DNA from 2 places in the Marinomonas sp. GJ51-14 genome. Region 1 is predicted to be linked to the other one. Evidence: predicted binding sites of a transcription regulator. Region 1 holds the regulator's gene; the other holds the start of a gene.
What was found. Region 1 encodes LexA, which represses DNA repair genes until DNA is damaged. Its sites were predicted from a motif close to TACTGTNTANNTANACAGTA; they were not measured.

Region 1 (8,119 bases):
AATGGATAATCTAAGAAATCACTGATCATAGCGATCAAGAAAGCAGCGGTTTTGCCTGTACCTGTTTGAGCCTGACCAATAATATCGTAACCTTGCAATGTCATTGGCAGAGTTTCTGCTTGAATTTCACTGCAGTATTCAAAGCCCATTTCAGCAATAGATTTGATAACTCGATCTGGAATATTTAAATCATGAAAACGCACTTTTCCTTCAACTTCTGCAACCGGAAAATCTTCTATAGACCAAACACCGGCTTTCGCGTCGCTTTTTACTTTATCTACCTCAACAGCCGTAGACTCTAGATTAGTTTGCGTACTGACTAATTTCTCATCATTATTTCGAGGACGCTTACTTGGGCGACGGGCACGTTTTGGTTTTGTAGTCGTTTCTGATGGCACTTCTTGAATTTGGTTTTCCATATTGGAATCTATACGCTTCTATTATGTTTTTAAGGTTTTATGTGTTTGAAATTAATCAACTGTGCAAAGAGTGTACCTAATTGATAAGGCTTTATCACCCTTTGCTTACGCTTTGTTAAAGCAACTTATTGATATCTATATGGTGGCAAGCTGTTTATTAACTGCGTGCCGTAACGTTTCGTTTTCAATCTCTTATCTAAAATATGTATTTCGCCTGAATCTTTTTCATTTCTCAATAAACGACCAGTCGCCTGAACTAAACGTAAAGAAGCATCTGGTATGGTAATTTCCATGAAAGGATTACCACCACGTTTCTGAATCCACTCAGCCAAGGTTGCCTCAACCGGATCATCAGGCACCGCAAAAGGTATTTTGGCAATATACACACAAGACAAATAATCACCGGGCAAATCAACCCCTTCCGCAAAGCTTGCCAGACCAAATAATAAACTCCCCTTACCGTCATCAATTCTTGACTTGTGAGAATCTAAAATAACTCGTTTAGATTGCTCGCCCTGCATAAGTAAAATTTCTTTTAACTTATCTGAAAGTGACAAAGACACTTCTTCCATTTGTCGACGAGAAGAAAATAAAACTAGGCTACCTTTTTCAATATTCACCAACTTATTCAAGTAGGCAATAATTTCTGCTGTGTGCTGTTCAACTCGATTAGGCTCATACTCCATATCAGGAACAATTAATAAACCATTAGCTTGAAAATCAAAAGGACTCAATACTCGCAAATACTCACTTTCACGAGGCACACCTGAGCGCATATTGAAGCGATGAAATTGGTTTAATGCGGTTAAAGTTGCAGAGGTAACAACAGCACCAAAACATTTATCCCACAACTGTTGCCTTAAGGTGTTTGCAGCAAGAATTGGTGACCCACCAAGCTCTATATCTTGCTCCATCCCTTGCCCAGACAACACCAACCAACGCGCATTCGGCGGATAATTCTGATCATCCACTGTAGAATACAAGCGCCACAAACCAACACACTGCTCCAATCGACCAAGAATCACACCCAAAATAGGTTGCCATGTTTCCGCTGTTTCTGGCGTTACCCCCATACCTTCATTTTGTTTGGTTTTTTTACATTCATCTTGAATACTTTCGATGTTGTTAAATAGTTTCTGATAAGAAGTTTGCAAACTGTAAGCCAGCTGGCGCAGTTCATCAGGGATCAAACCAAATTCAAAACGATGCTGATTATTCTCCTGATCTAAACCCAACCCTTGTATATAAGGTGCTAAGCCTTGCTGCGCGTATTGGATGAAATTCACAATACTCTGTATTTGCTGAGGAATTTTTAACAGTAACTGCCCAGTCAAACTGACGTCGTCTGTTAGTTCTTGTTTTAAATTAACTAGATTTTTTTCGAGCTGACGAAGCCAAGCAATACTTTGTTGCAACCGTACTTCATGTCGAAAATGACCAATAGCCTTATCTGGGAGATGATGGCCCTCATCAAATACATAAATAGTTTCTTTGGGCGCAGATAAAATTGCCCCACCACCAAGTGAAAGATCAGCTAAAACCAAGTCATGGTTTGCAACAATTACATCGGCCACCTCAATCTCTGCTCTTGCTTTAAAGAAAGGACAAGCGGAATAGTTAGCGCAATTACGATTAGTACATTGTTGATGATCAGTCGTTAAACGGCGCCAATCTTGATCACGAATAATTCCAGCCCAATTATCTTTATCGCCATCCCAATCGCCTTTTTCTAATGCCGCATCCATTTCTTGGTACAAGACTGTATTAACATCATCTGATTGCAGATGCTGCTCAAAAAGCCCGGCAAACATATCGTCTATCGCCTGCTCTTCTGCCCCTAAAAAGCCCTCCAGATTATTCAAACACAAATAACGCCCTCTACCTTTAGCGAGAGTGTATTTGAAATTTAATTCTGTATGCTCAAGCAAATCAGGCAACTCTTTATGAAGAATCTGTTCTTGCAATGCAACAGTAGCTGTTGAGATAACCAATTTTAAGCCGCGAGCCTTAGCAATGGGTATTGTCGCTAAGCAATAAGAGAGGGTTTTACCTGTCCCTGTTCCTGCCTCAATGACAGCAACATGCTTTTCATCCAGCCTTTCACCTTCAGAACCTTGTTTAATATTTCCCAATGTACGAGCAATAGCGCCTATCATCTGGCGCTGTCCAGCTCTCGGTTTATGGGACTTCGCATCCAAAGAAGCTCGGTACGCAAGTTGAATTTGTTTTTTTAGTTCGTCTGAAAGCATTTATATTATTGAGATTAGTTAAGAAAGCTGTATATAATAACAGTTACTGTATAAACAACCAGACTCCTTATGATTAAATTAACCAAAAGACAATCTGACGTACTAGAAACCATTCGCGAATTTATTAGTGAAACCGGGTTTCCACCTACTAGAGCAGAAATCGCACGCCGCCTTGGATTCAAATCCCCCAACGCTGCCGAAGAACATTTAAAAGCCCTATGTAAAAAAGGGGCAATAGAAATGCTATCTGGCGCCTCACGAGGCATACGTGTAGTCGATCAAGCATCTAACGATGAGCAAGCAGAAGATCTAGGCTTGCCTATCATTGGAAAGGTAGCTGCAGGCTTTCCTATTTTAGCTCAGGAAAACATCGCCTCTCATGTCAACATACCGCCAAGTATGTTTTCCCCTCAAGCAGATTATTTTCTGTCTGTTTCAGGAACCAGCATGAAAAACATCGGTATTATGGAAGGCGACTTATTGGCCGTTCATAAAACCAGCACTGTCCATAATGGACAAATTGTTGTCGCTCGTATTGGTGACGAAGTCACTGTAAAACGTTTTGAGCAAAAAGGCAGCATTGTTCGACTCATTCCTGAGAACGAAGAGTTCAACGATATTATTGTCGATTTAGAAAGTGAAGATTTTGCAATTGAAGGCCTTTCTGTTGGTGTAATACGACAAGGCCTTTAACGCTAAAAATTGATCTTAAAATCATTAAAAAGGCGAAGCAGATGCTTCGCCTTTTTAATATTTCGACTTTTATTTATTCTGTAAAAAAACAAAGGACTAATGCAAAATTTTAGGTCTAAGCTCTTCTATTTCTTCTGGGTGTTCAAAATCTTCATCAAAGAGAGTTTCTTCTGAATACACAAAATCAATGCCAGCATGAAACATGCATTTTGCCAACTCAAAATAACGATCTTTCAAATAAGATTTAGTATCATCCGAAATATTCAATGTTGCTAATGGCAACGTTTCCTCACCACTCTCACTGACTGGACGTAAAACAATATCGCCGTTATCCAGCTCAACAATTTCTAGGTAGGACTCTTTCATACTCAATACTCTGATGACTCTTCTCTAAAACGCAACACTAACTCAACTAACTTGGCCAAATAGAAACTTACTGAAGCTCCAGCGTCACTCCCTCTGCCAATTAGATTATCACCCTTTTCAATCGCAACCATAGAAGCACGACACTCCAGCTGCACCAAATAAGCTTGATTCAATTGACTACACCAAGAGTTAGGCTGAGATAATAAGTTCGACAATTCACTTAATACTGGAACCACCATTTGCTTATTCTCAGCTTCAATTAAAAGCTTATCCACATCCAACGACCCAGACAAAGAATAAGAAAGGCAAACTTCTTTCAATAAACCATTAAGAGCACTTCTCAGTTGAAAAATAGCCGAGCTCTCTAATCCCACATTCAGCCATTTCTCTTCATCTTCTTGACTCTGTTGAATTAGACGTCTTGCGGTATCTATTTTTTGATTTGTCAGGCTCGCTAAACTAGCGCCACTCATTTTTTTTGCCTTCCTCAATCACCCACTTTGTACCTACATAGTAAGCCTTCCAACCTGTTGGTTTACCTTCTTCTTCCGTCATAACATATTGCTCTTTCGTTTTGCGGCTATAACGAATAACTGTAGGGCGACCCTCAGAATCGGCAACAGGTGCTTTAGCAAAAAAATGATACTTAGGATCAATTTGGTCCATGTAAGGCAGTAGTTCTTTCACCAATGGTGCTCTGGTTTCTCGTTTTCTAGGAAACTGACTGGCAGCCAAAAAGAGCCCTGTCGCACCATCACGCAAAACATAATGATCTTCTACTTTTTGACAAGCAAGATCAGGCATAGGCACAGGGTCCATTTTAGGCGGCGCAGCTTCACCACTCTTCAATAACTTACGAGTATTTTTACATTCCTCGTTTGTACATCCGAAATATTTACCAAATCGACCTGTTTTTAACTGCATCTCTGACGTACATTTGTCACATTCAATAACAGGGCCATCGTAACCTTTGATTTTGAACACCCCCTGTTCGACTTCATAACCTGAACAAGCAGGGTTATTACCACAAACATGAAGTTTACGATGTTCATCCATCAAATAACTATCCATGGCTGAACCACAAATAGTACAACGATGTTTATTGATTAGCGCCTTAGACTCACCTTCTTCATCATCGACAGCGACAGCTTCATCACCGCGAACAAGATTTATTGTCGCCTTACAACGCTCTTTCGGTGGCAAAGCATAACCAGAACAAGACATAAATACGCCAGTGCTGGCCGTACGGATCTGCATAGGACGAGAACACGTTGGACACTCAATATCTGTCGGCGTTGGCTCATTTAGCATCATACCACCTTCAGGCGACTCTGCTTTTGCTAGCACACCACTAAAGTCTTTATAAAACGCATTTAGCGTTTTAATCCAGTCTTTATGACCTTCAGCTATATCGTCTAATTGCTCTTCCATTTGGGCTGTAAAACTAAAATCCATTAAAGAGCTAAAACTATCAACTAGCCGCTCTGTGACAATATCGCCCATTTTTTCAGCATAAAAACGACGATTTTCAACACGAACATATCCACGATCTTGAATCGTTGAAATAATTGACGCGTATGTAGAAGGTCGCCCAATTCCTCGTTTTTCCAACTCTTTCACTAAACTCGCTTCACTAAAACGCGCTATTGGTTTAGTAAAATGTTGTTCAGGCAAGAGTTCTTTTAAATCAAGATATTCACCCTTACCCACATCAGGCAAAATATTGTCTTCGCCTTTTTTAACAACGGTCTGCATTGCTCGAGTGTAACCATCAAAACGCAAGATACGCCCTTTGGCTTTAAACTCATATTCACCACTTGTAACAGTAATCGTTGTTGAAGTGTATTCTGCAGGCGTCATCTGACAAGCCATAAATTGACTACGAATTAAATCGTATAAACGATGCGCATCTTTTTCCATGTTAAGTAAATCATCAACTCGAACCGTAACGTCAGATGGACGAATCGCCTCATGGGCCTCTTGCGCACCTTCCTTACTGCTATACCGAATAGGTTCATCTGGTAAGTAAGCATCACCGTATGTTGAAGAAATATAAGCTCGCAACGCTTCTACCGCATCCACACTCAAATTTGTTGAGTCTGTACGCATGTAAGTAATATAACCACCTTCATACAAACGCTGAGCAAGCATCATAGTTTTCTTAACGCCGTAACCTAAGCGTGTACTTGCTGCCTGCTGAAGTGTTGATGTAATAAAAGGTGCAGAGGGTTTACTACTGGTTGGCTTATCTTCACGACTACTAACTAAATATTTAGCGCCTTTAAGACGACCAACATGCTCATCAGATTGGGCCTGATTAATTGGCCGATATTCTTTATTCTGATATTTAGCGGTTTCGAATTTTATAATTTCTTTAGAAGGCGTTGCCAACATGGCATCCAATTCCCAAAACTCATCAGGAACAAATGCACGAATCTCTTTTTCACGCTCAACAATCAAACGAACTGCGACAGATTGGACTCGACCCGCAGACAAACCGCGAGCTACCTTAGCCCATAGTAAAGGAGACACCATAAAACCAACAACACGATCTAAAAAGCGACGCGCTTGTTGTGCGTTGACTCTATTTAAATCCAATTCGGAAGGTGTTTCGAATGCCGCAGTAATAGCTTTTTTCGTTATTTCGTTAAAAACAACACGCTTATAACGACTATCGTCACCACCAATCGCTTCACGAAGGTGCCATGCAATAGCCTCTCCCTCTCTATCCAAATCGGTTGCGAGATAGATTGTGTCAGCATTTTTTGCTAAACGCTTTAGTTCGTCGACGACTTTTTCTTTACCAGGTAAAATTTCATAATGAGCTTTCCAATTACTTTCTGGATCAACACCCATTCTAGAAATTAGCTGCTTACGAGACTTCTTACTTTTGTATTCAGCCTTCTCTTCCGGGCTCATCTTACGCGTCAATGCTGCTTGCTTAGCGCGCTCCTGAGGCGTAGAGGTGGAAGTTGCACCTGTCGGCAAGTCTCGAATGTGTCCCACACTCGATTTAACAATAAAGTCATTGCCTAGGTATTTATTGATGGTTTTCGCCTTAGCTGGCGATTCCACGATAACCAGTGATTTTCCCATTGAACTGTGTAAGCCTTATATAAAGTAGGTCTGCAAAAATCCACATTGCACGAAGTTTAGTCTGTATGGGCGCTGATATTAAGCAAACACCTTTTATATGACAAGCGATCCCTGTATTGTTTCACATATTAAATCTTGCTGAACTTAGTATTTCTTATTTAACATACTGAATTCATTGCTTAAGGACAATCATGGCTACGCTTCAAATACTAACAATCACATTTTTAATCATCATCGTGATTTTATCTGTTGTTATTGGGTCACGTGCACACCAAAAAGAAAAAGAAATAACAGCACGCCGTGTAAAACAATTACAACTTTCAAATCGAGCAGATCGTGTAGAACAACATATACGCGGTTTAAAAGATATCAATACAGATACAATAGCCACCGACGTCCTATATGACTTCTATCTAGACACACTTCGAGAACTTCTGCAATATTCTGATGATCCTGAAAAAGTTGAAATCCGTATAGCCAAAGCAGAAGAAGGTAGGGATCATGATCCTATACCATTTAATCCAGAGCCTGACACACTTAGCTTTCAAGAGAAAACCAATTATAAAGAACGTCTAACCAAGCTTGCGAAAATGCTATTATATTTACGTCGAAAAGGTCGAATCAGTAGCACTCACTATAAAGAATGTTACGAATATTTGCGCTGGCTAAACTTATGGATTCAATTAAACAGACAAATTGTTCAAGCAAATAAAAATTTCGAAAGTGGTGATTCACGGGTGGCACAAACACTTTATAGCGTCGTATTGTCACATCTAAAGTCGGACAGCATAGAACGCCCAGAAAAAAACACATTAAAAACGTTTATTACCGATAGAATGAAAGAAATATTGTCCCCTACTATTGCCGCCATGAAAGAAAGTGACAATCCAGAAAAGGTATTAAGTGACCTGATTAAAAATATCGAAATACCCGAAGAACACTAATCCAAAAAACCAACACCATCGATAGTGCTAGCCTTCTTTATGGCGCACACTATCGATTTTTATTAATTCAAAAATCAGCTTACTTAACTCTTCCAACATCGCCACATCGCCAGCTTCACTCCAATAAAGAGAAACACTATCCTGTGTAATTTTGACCCCAACCAATAATTCTCTGTACTTTTTTAGTGTTGTTTTGGACTCCTTGGTAAGGTCAAAAAATTCACTCGCCCACCAATCTCCAGCTAAATTATGGTATTTCCATACTTCATAAGGTAATAACAAGACCTTATCAGGCAATGAAGTAAGGGGTTTCAAGCGATAATAGGAATAAGCTGCCACTTTATGACTATTC
Region 2 (8,119 bases), 1.7 Mb from region 1:
CGTGACGCCTGATACATTGGCACCGTTAGGTATTAAGGTGTATGAACTGACCGAAAGCTGCATTCATATCATGGACAAACCAAAAGTGTCTTTGAACGACATGTACAACGATTTATTAAATTTAGGTCGTATTTTTAATGTCGAAGAACGTGCAAATAACTTAGTCGATGGCTATAAAAAAGAACTCGACGCCTTCCAAGAAAACCTAGCGCCACTAGCTCAACCCGTCAGTGTATTTGTCTACGACTCAGGCGAAGAACAACCATTTACCGCAGGACGACATGCCATGCCAACCGCTTTAATTGAAGCGGCTGGCGGCAAAAACATCGTCGATGATGTACGAAAAAGCTGGATTCAAATTGGTTGGGAATCTGTCATTGATCGCGCACCTGAAGTGATCGTCATCGTGAATTATGGCGAAGTAACTGCGCAGCAAAAAATAGATTTCTTACGCAGCAACTCTGCGTTCAGTGATATTCCAGCGGTTAAAAATAATCGCTTTGTCGTTTTAGAATACGTTGAAGCAACACCCGGTCCGCGTAATATTGAAGCGATCAAACGCTTAGCTAAGGCCTTTAGAACAGAATAATGAACGCACCCAAACAGAAAACCATGTACATCGCTAAAATACCTTTACGATTTCTATTATTAGCATTGAGCCTTTTACTCATTATTTTAATGGGCATCGCCATTGGCGTTGGTTCAGTATCGATTTCGCAATCAACGATTTGGGGCATTATTGGTAATAAACTGTCCTTTACCAATAGTTTACCAACTTGGTCTATGGGGCGAGAAAACATTGTCTGGTCAGTTCGTATGCCTAGAGTGATCTTAGCGGCGATTGTGGGTGCCACTCTCGCCGTTGTCGGGGCCGCGTTACAGTCAGTGACTCGAAATCCGTTGGCTGATCCTCATCTGTTGGGGATTTCGTCTGGTGCCGCATTGGGCGCCATTATTGCCTTGTTACATACCGGCATGATTTTAGGTGTGGTGACTGTGCCTGTATTTGCCTTCCTTGGAGCACTCTTTGCAATGTGTCTTGTATTAGGCGTAGCAAACTTCTCCATGGCACACAGCGCAGGTAGATTGATTCTTGCCGGTGTTGCGGTGGCGTTTGTGCTAACGGCATTGGGAAATTTGTTTATCTTCATGGGCGATCATCGAGCATCGCACACAGTGATTTTCTGGATGCTAGGCGGATTAGGTCTCGCACAATGGGGACAACTCTGGTTTCCGTTTTTGACTTTATTATTGGGTGCAAGCTACCTTATTTACAAAGCAAGGTATCTGAATGCCATGATATTAGGTGATGAATCCGCCAGTACCTTAGGCGTACCAGTGCAGCGCTTTCGTCTTATCGTGATTGTGGTGTGTGCCTTATTAACTGGAGCCGCAGTCGCATTCTCGGGCGTGATTGGCTTTGTCGGTTTGATGGTGCCACACATTGTGCGTTTATTGGTTGGCGGGGATTACCGAAAAATCCTACCTTTGTCGGCGTTATTCGGCGCATTATTTTTGGTCTTCGCCGACATCATTGCCAGAGTCATTATTCCACCAGAAGACATGCCAATCGGTATTTTAACTGGCTTGGCGGGTGGCATCGCCTTTGTCTTCCTAATGAGACAAAGACGTAACGTGGCCTTATAACTCTCACTACATTGTCATGAGCCACTAGACACAAAAAGCATCATCAACTCGAACATCAGTCAGTATTGAATTGGCAATAAAGCAAGCTTCATGGGATTGATGGTGCAACTCTTGTAAAACCTGAGCACTCGGTCTTTCTCCAACAAAAGTCACATCCGGTTTTAATACCACTTCCGTCATCATCATTTTTCCATTCGAACCAATGGTCAAGGTGCCGACAGCCTTATCTGTGTATTGATCTACAATCAATTTTCTACGTGATGCAAAATCGAGAAAAAATAACATATGACAACTTGATATGGACGCAACAAAGGCTTCTTCTGGGTCAACATTGTCTGCAATCGACATGGGAACAGGGACAATATGCGGTGAAGATGAAGCTGGAATCACTACGCCACCTTCGAATTTCCATTCGTGTGCTCGACTGTATTCTCGGCTCAAAAAATCTTGAGAGTGACGTTTCCATTCCACTGTAGCAAAGTATTCCGACATAAAGACTTACCCTTGTAATTGTCATTTTTTAAGACTCTTATATTAGCAGTAAAGCAAACTTAATAAGCCTTGCATTATGAATTGTAAACAATCAATATACTGTACATATATACAGTAAAAGGTCGCTTATTTATGTCTACTCCGAACAATAAAAACCCCTTTCACCAGCCAATCAAAGGCCGAGGTACAGCCAACAATCTCGTTGGGCGTTTTGCGATCACCTTAGTAGAAGTAGATGAAAATGACGAAACCGTAGCATTATTAGAAACCTCGTCGCCAATAACTGAAGTTCGCTATGAAAGAGCAAAAACCATCATCAGCCGAAATAATTCACCTGATATTCCATTCAGACAATCTATCAATCCTTACAAAGGTTGCGAGCATGGTTGTATTTATTGTTTTGCACGGCCAGCCCATGCCTATTTAGATTTATCACCTGGATTAGATTTTGAAACAAAGTTAATCGCGAAGACCAATGCCGCCTATTTGTTTGAAGAAGAGCTGGCTAATCCTAATTATCGTTGTGAACCGATCGCGCTTGGTATTAACACAGACGCATACCAACCAATTGAGAAAGAACTAAAAATTACTCGCAAGTTATTACAAATTGCCTTGTCTCATCATCAACCTATTTCACTCATTACTAAGAGCACATTAATTCTTCGTGACATAGATTTATTAACTAAAATGGCAGAAAAAAAACTCATTCATGTCGCGATTAGTGTGACAACATTAGACAATCATTTAAAACGTATTTTAGAACCAAGAACCGTATCGGGAAAAATTCGATTGCAAGTTATTCAAAAACTACGTGACGCTGGCATTCCAGTTAGTGTTCTCGCTGCACCTATTATTCCTTTTATTAATGACCATGAGTTAGAAGATATTATTGCGGCTACTGCAAAATCGGGTACTCAATCTATTAATTATATTATGTTGCGTCTTCCACATGAAGTGGCCCCTTTATTTGAAGATTGGTTGAAACAGCATTATCCAGATCGTGCTGAACATGTATTAAAAAGAATTATGGACATGCGTGGAGGAAAACTTTATGACAGTCGTTTTGGAAAACGTATGACAGGTGAAGGAATTTTCTCTGATATTATTAATCAACGATTTCACCTAGCAAGAAGGAAATATGGACTCAATGATAATCGACTCAGCTTTCTGGATTGTCGTCAGTTTAAGGTACCGCCAAAAAAAGGTGATCAAATCGCTCTTTTTTAGAATCATCATTAAAAATAAAAAACTATCACTTGATTTTTTATTTGGTTTATATATTTAAATAAAAAAATCCATTTTTAAAATAACAAAAACTAAATTTTAAACTCCAAAAAATCTAAAAAAACACCACCCATAGCATGATTAAAAACCATAATTTAATCAAACATCTAGATTTAAAACATCTATAAAAAATACACGATAAAAAATTTTTGTTGATTTATAAAAATTTATTCTAAAACAAATGCTATTATTAATACTTAATAAACACTACAATCTTTATAGATTAAAATTCACATAAAACCATAAAATTAAAAAAATCATAGTAATTACTTCGTTAACTTTTATCGAAAAAAAATAGAAATATAAAAAATGGATAATCAAATGACAACAGAAATTATAATTTGGTGTGCAATTTTTCTTTGCATTTCACAGTCTGCAATTTTTTCTGGGTTAAATCTCGCCTTTTTTTCAATCAGTAGACTACATTTAGATGTTGAAGCTAAAAAAGGTAATAAAGCAGCAAAAATTGTTTTGAAGCTTCGAAATGATTCTAACTTTTTATTAGCAACCATTTTATGGGGAAACGTTGGTATTAATGTTTTATTAACCATGCTTTCTGATTCTGTCCTTACTGGGCTAGGTGCTTTTTTATTTTCTACTATTGCCATTACCGTAATCGGTGAAATAACACCCCAAGCTTATTTTTCACGTAACGCATTAAAAATGGGAAGTCTCTTATCTCCTATTATTCGCTTCTATCAATTTTTATTTTACCCTGTGGCTAAGCCAACAGCACTTATTCTTGATGCTTGGCTAGGTAAAGAAGGTATTACTTATCTTGAAGAGAAAGAACTTCGTAATATTATTCGTCAACATATAACTGCAGAAGAAGCCGATTTAAATCATGTTGAAGGTATTGGTGCTTTAAATTTCTTTGCACTTGATGAAATACACGTAGCTCAAGAAGGTGAAGTAATTGATCCAAAATCAATCATCCCTTTACCTATCAAATTAGACTTACCAATTATTCCAGAGTTAACTCAAACACCTGATGATCCTTTTCTTACATTAATCAACAAGACGAATTACAGTTGGGTGATATTAACTGACCTTAAAGGCGAGCCCTTGCTTGCTTTGGATGCAGACGGTTTTTCACGTGCCGCCATATATCAAAAAGACAATTTCGATCCTTACAGCTATTGTCACCGCCCTGTAGTCATTAAAGATGGTTCCACTGCATTAAATGACGCCATGTTAAAAATGAAACTGAATACCTCTACAGATAAAAACTTTGATGGCGATATTGAGCATGATGTTCTGCTGATTTGGGGAGAGGAAAAACGCATTATTACAGGCGGAGATATCTTTGGATTGCTATTAAAAGGCATGTCATCTACAGAGCAATCAACGGACAAAAAAACCAATAAAGAATAAATTAAGAATTGATAAAAAAATGTTATGTAAATCGCGATATTCAGTTTATAAACATGCTTTAGATTCTTCCTATTATTGGATTCTTATTGCATGCCTAGTGATGATTTTATTGATTTGCTTAAACTCCTTGTTCGCCAACCTAGCGTTGTCGGTGCGGAACATTCTTTTTTCCGAATCTTACAGCGCGAGCTAGAAGAAGGTGGGGCAAAAGTTACTTGGTATGAAGGCTTATTAGTGGCTCAAGGCAGTGATCCTTTTAGCACTATGTTTTCAGCTCATATTGATCGCCATGGTTTGGTTTGCACTGGACCAAATGAGTTTCAATACGCCGCATTTGTCTCTGCCAATCGCACGGATTTATTAAACAACTCTGTATCAGAAGAATTAATGAGCAAGGTAACAGAGCGCTTCAATCATGAAGAAGTGTACGCTTACGAACCTTGGTCTGGTGTTTATCGCGGAAAAGGCGTCATCAAAAAATCTTACGTATGTGAATTTAGAAACAACTTAATCTTCGAGATTGATGGTTTAGAAAGTGTTGTTGCTGGCACTCCCATTGCGTTCAAAGACCAACTCAACATCATAGACAATCGTTTAGAAGGCCAGCTCGATAACGTCATCTCAGCGGCGGCATTAGTACATCTTTTTAGTCTTGGATTTAAAGGAACAGCATTTTTTACCGCTCAAGAAGAAGCGGGTAAAAGCTGGCGTTATTTACTTGAATGGTTCCGTCGTTTCGGTGGTTCAACCAATCGTTTATTTGTTGTTGATACCAGTCCATTTCCAAACATCGAAGCGGCCAACAAACAACATTTGGTATTACGTGAAAAAGACGCTAACGCCACCTTTAATCAAGACAGCACTGAATTACTTGAAAAGCTTTGCATACACAAAAAAGTCCCTTATTTGTATAAAAACCGCTATGTAGAAAATGAAAACAGTAAACGTGCCGAACAAGGTTTACCACCAAATTCCTTGGGCAGTACCGAGCTCGGTCGAATTATCGCTGCGTCTAATGGCTTAGTGGATGGCACAACAATACAAATCCCGACCATCGGCTATCATACAATGCATGAATCGGCCGCGGTGGAATCTGTTGATGCATTTTTAGACATGCTAAAAGTGGTATCGAATATTTGATTTAATGTTTTATAGCGCTTTAACTTTCTAAGGCGAAAGGAATAACAGGGCAATTGAGCACAACATCCGTTCGAGTGATGGTAACCAAGCCCTGATCTTCCGCCACAAAAATAGCTTCTTCAGACGTCAATTCATAAACCTTGCTTGGATCATTCCAAACCACTGTGTACATCAACCAAAGTGGAGAATAATGTCGATCGCGACTCTCTGGTCCTAATGGCTTAGGAACAGAAGCAAAAACGCCTTTGTCTTGTTCTTGATTCGGAAAATCATAAACACGCTCTAAAGCGGTTTTCACTTGAGGTGGCTTTGGATATTTCGGCACAGCATCGCGCAAACGTGGCGCGTAGTTGGCATTTTTTGCCTTGGCTATCACTCGGTCAGAGACATCCGTGGTTATGTATAAAACTTCTTCACCATCATGCCACCCTCGATGCAAAGGTAAGCTAACGGTTTCCTGTTGAATACCATGATCCTTATTAGAATAGGTACTGCATGACGCTAGTACTAACACAGCGAATAATCCTAAAAGGCATCGATTAAACATCAACTAAACTCCAGATTTTTGAATAACAAAAAGTTGTGAATACACATTATTAACTACATCTCTGAGAAAGCCTAATGTGATTATTAGGCTTTATAGTATTTATATGAAAATAGAGTGTTTTTAAACATAAGAGTTCAATCACTTTCTTCTTTCAATTTTGCGTATTTATAAACCGTATTTCGACTCACTCCAGCGGTTTTCGCTGTTTGTGACACATTACCTTTGAATTCGCTTAACAATCTAGGAATCAACTTTTCTAGCGGTTCTGCTTGCTCAACATTGAGGTTTGATGACAGTTCTTCCATTGCATCTAAGTCATCAAAAAAATCATCCGGTAAATGCCACTCTTCGAGTGTTTCTTCATCCGCCATAGCCATACCGACTTTAAGTACATGAGCAAGTTGACGTATGTTTCCTGGCCATGGATGTGTAACCAATAAATCTATCATTTCTTCCGATAACTCTGGGCCAGGTTCTTCTTTTCGTAATCGATTATGCAGGTACTTGATCAATTCAGCCTTATCCGTGCGTTCCCGCAAAGCAGGTAATTTAATGTTCAAACCTGAAATCCGATAATATAAATCTTGTCGAAAACGACCTTCTTTGATTTCGGTTTTAAGCGCCCTGTTTGTTGCTGAAATAAGTTTAATATCAACAGGATACACTTCTGTGGACCCCAAAGGAGTAACAACACGTTCTTGTAAAACTCGCAACAACCGCGATTGTACAGCCATGGGCATTTCACCAATCTCATCAAGAAATAATGTACCTCGATGGGCACGGCGAATCAGTCCAATGGAACCTTTATTTTGAGCACCAGTAAAAGCGCCTTTTTCATAACCAAAAAGTTCAGATTCAACTAAATCAGAAGGTATAGCTGCACAGTTTACTGCCACCAACATCTCTTTCGAACGAGAGCTGTGATAATGCAAACTACGTACAAAAATTTCTTTTCCTGCACCGGTTTCACCATGAATCAGAATAGGAATATCTTTCTCCATAATCTTATGAGCTTGGTTAACTAGACGCTCAACATTTTCATCGCCATGCTGTAATTCAGCCAATGGAATAACATTATCTGGCACATTTGGAGGTGTTTTTTTATCCGCTTCAACCATTTTTTCAACCGTTCTTTGAGTTGTCGAACTTTTCACCTGAAAACTCTCTTCTTTTGTGCTTTCAGCTTGATTATCGTTACTCGCTGCATAGGCACTTAACTGTGAAGGCGACACATAATCGGCACGCTGACGAAAATCAGGCACGCGCATGACTTGTTGTACTGGTGGAATCACTTTGACATAAAACTGGTAACGTCCCATAGCGATCAATTTCATCGGTAAACTGGAAGGGTGATGTTTGATTTCACGCATTTCAATGTCGAATATTTGGTTAATATTCAACAAGGCTAAATCTCGTGCTAAAACCACTTCAGCTCGACGGTTTGCGGAAACGATAGTGCCGTTTTCGTCTAGCACCAAAATACCCGACCAATGACTGTCCAAACTGACCACGTTAGTATTAAAACTCAGAATAAAATGCTCTTGTTGAAAGGCGGAAAAAATCAGACGATTTTCTACACTCAGCGACATAAGCTTCACCATTCCGAAGGTGTGGTCTTGTGGTAAATAAGCGTCC

Region 2: the regulator LexA is predicted to act here: its motif matches at 2,237-2,256, upstream of AC0L3Y_RS04405 (PA0069 family radical SAM protein).

What each region holds. Positions count from the first base shown of each region.
Region 1 covers NZ_CM147879.1:2,916,257-2,924,375, reverse strand. The annotation lists partial or broken gene AC0L3Y_RS13905 (DEAD/DEAH box helicase) at 1-419, opposite strand, end outside; gene dinG (ATP-dependent DNA helicase DinG) at 545-2,668, opposite strand; gene lexA (transcriptional repressor LexA) at 2,738-3,361, shown strand; gene AC0L3Y_RS13890 (hypothetical protein) at 3,458-3,727, opposite strand; gene AC0L3Y_RS13885 (DUF6586 family protein) at 3,730-4,200, opposite strand; gene topA (type I DNA topoisomerase) at 4,187-6,823, opposite strand; gene AC0L3Y_RS13875 (DNA topoisomerase I) at 7,015-7,767, shown strand; gene AC0L3Y_RS13870 (hypothetical protein) at 7,795-8,119, opposite strand, start outside.
Region 2 covers NZ_CM147879.1:887,855-895,973, forward strand. The annotation lists gene AC0L3Y_RS04390 (ABC transporter substrate-binding protein) at 1-589, shown strand, start outside; gene AC0L3Y_RS04395 (FecCD family ABC transporter permease) at 589-1,647, shown strand; gene AC0L3Y_RS04400 (OsmC family protein) at 1,672-2,139, opposite strand; gene AC0L3Y_RS04405 (PA0069 family radical SAM protein) at 2,272-3,366, shown strand; gene AC0L3Y_RS04410 (DUF21 domain-containing protein) at 3,745-4,797, shown strand; gene AC0L3Y_RS04415 (peptidase M42) at 4,888-5,937, shown strand; gene AC0L3Y_RS04420 (DUF7482 domain-containing protein) at 5,957-6,484, opposite strand; gene AC0L3Y_RS04425 (sigma-54-dependent Fis family transcriptional regulator) at 6,619-8,119, opposite strand, start outside.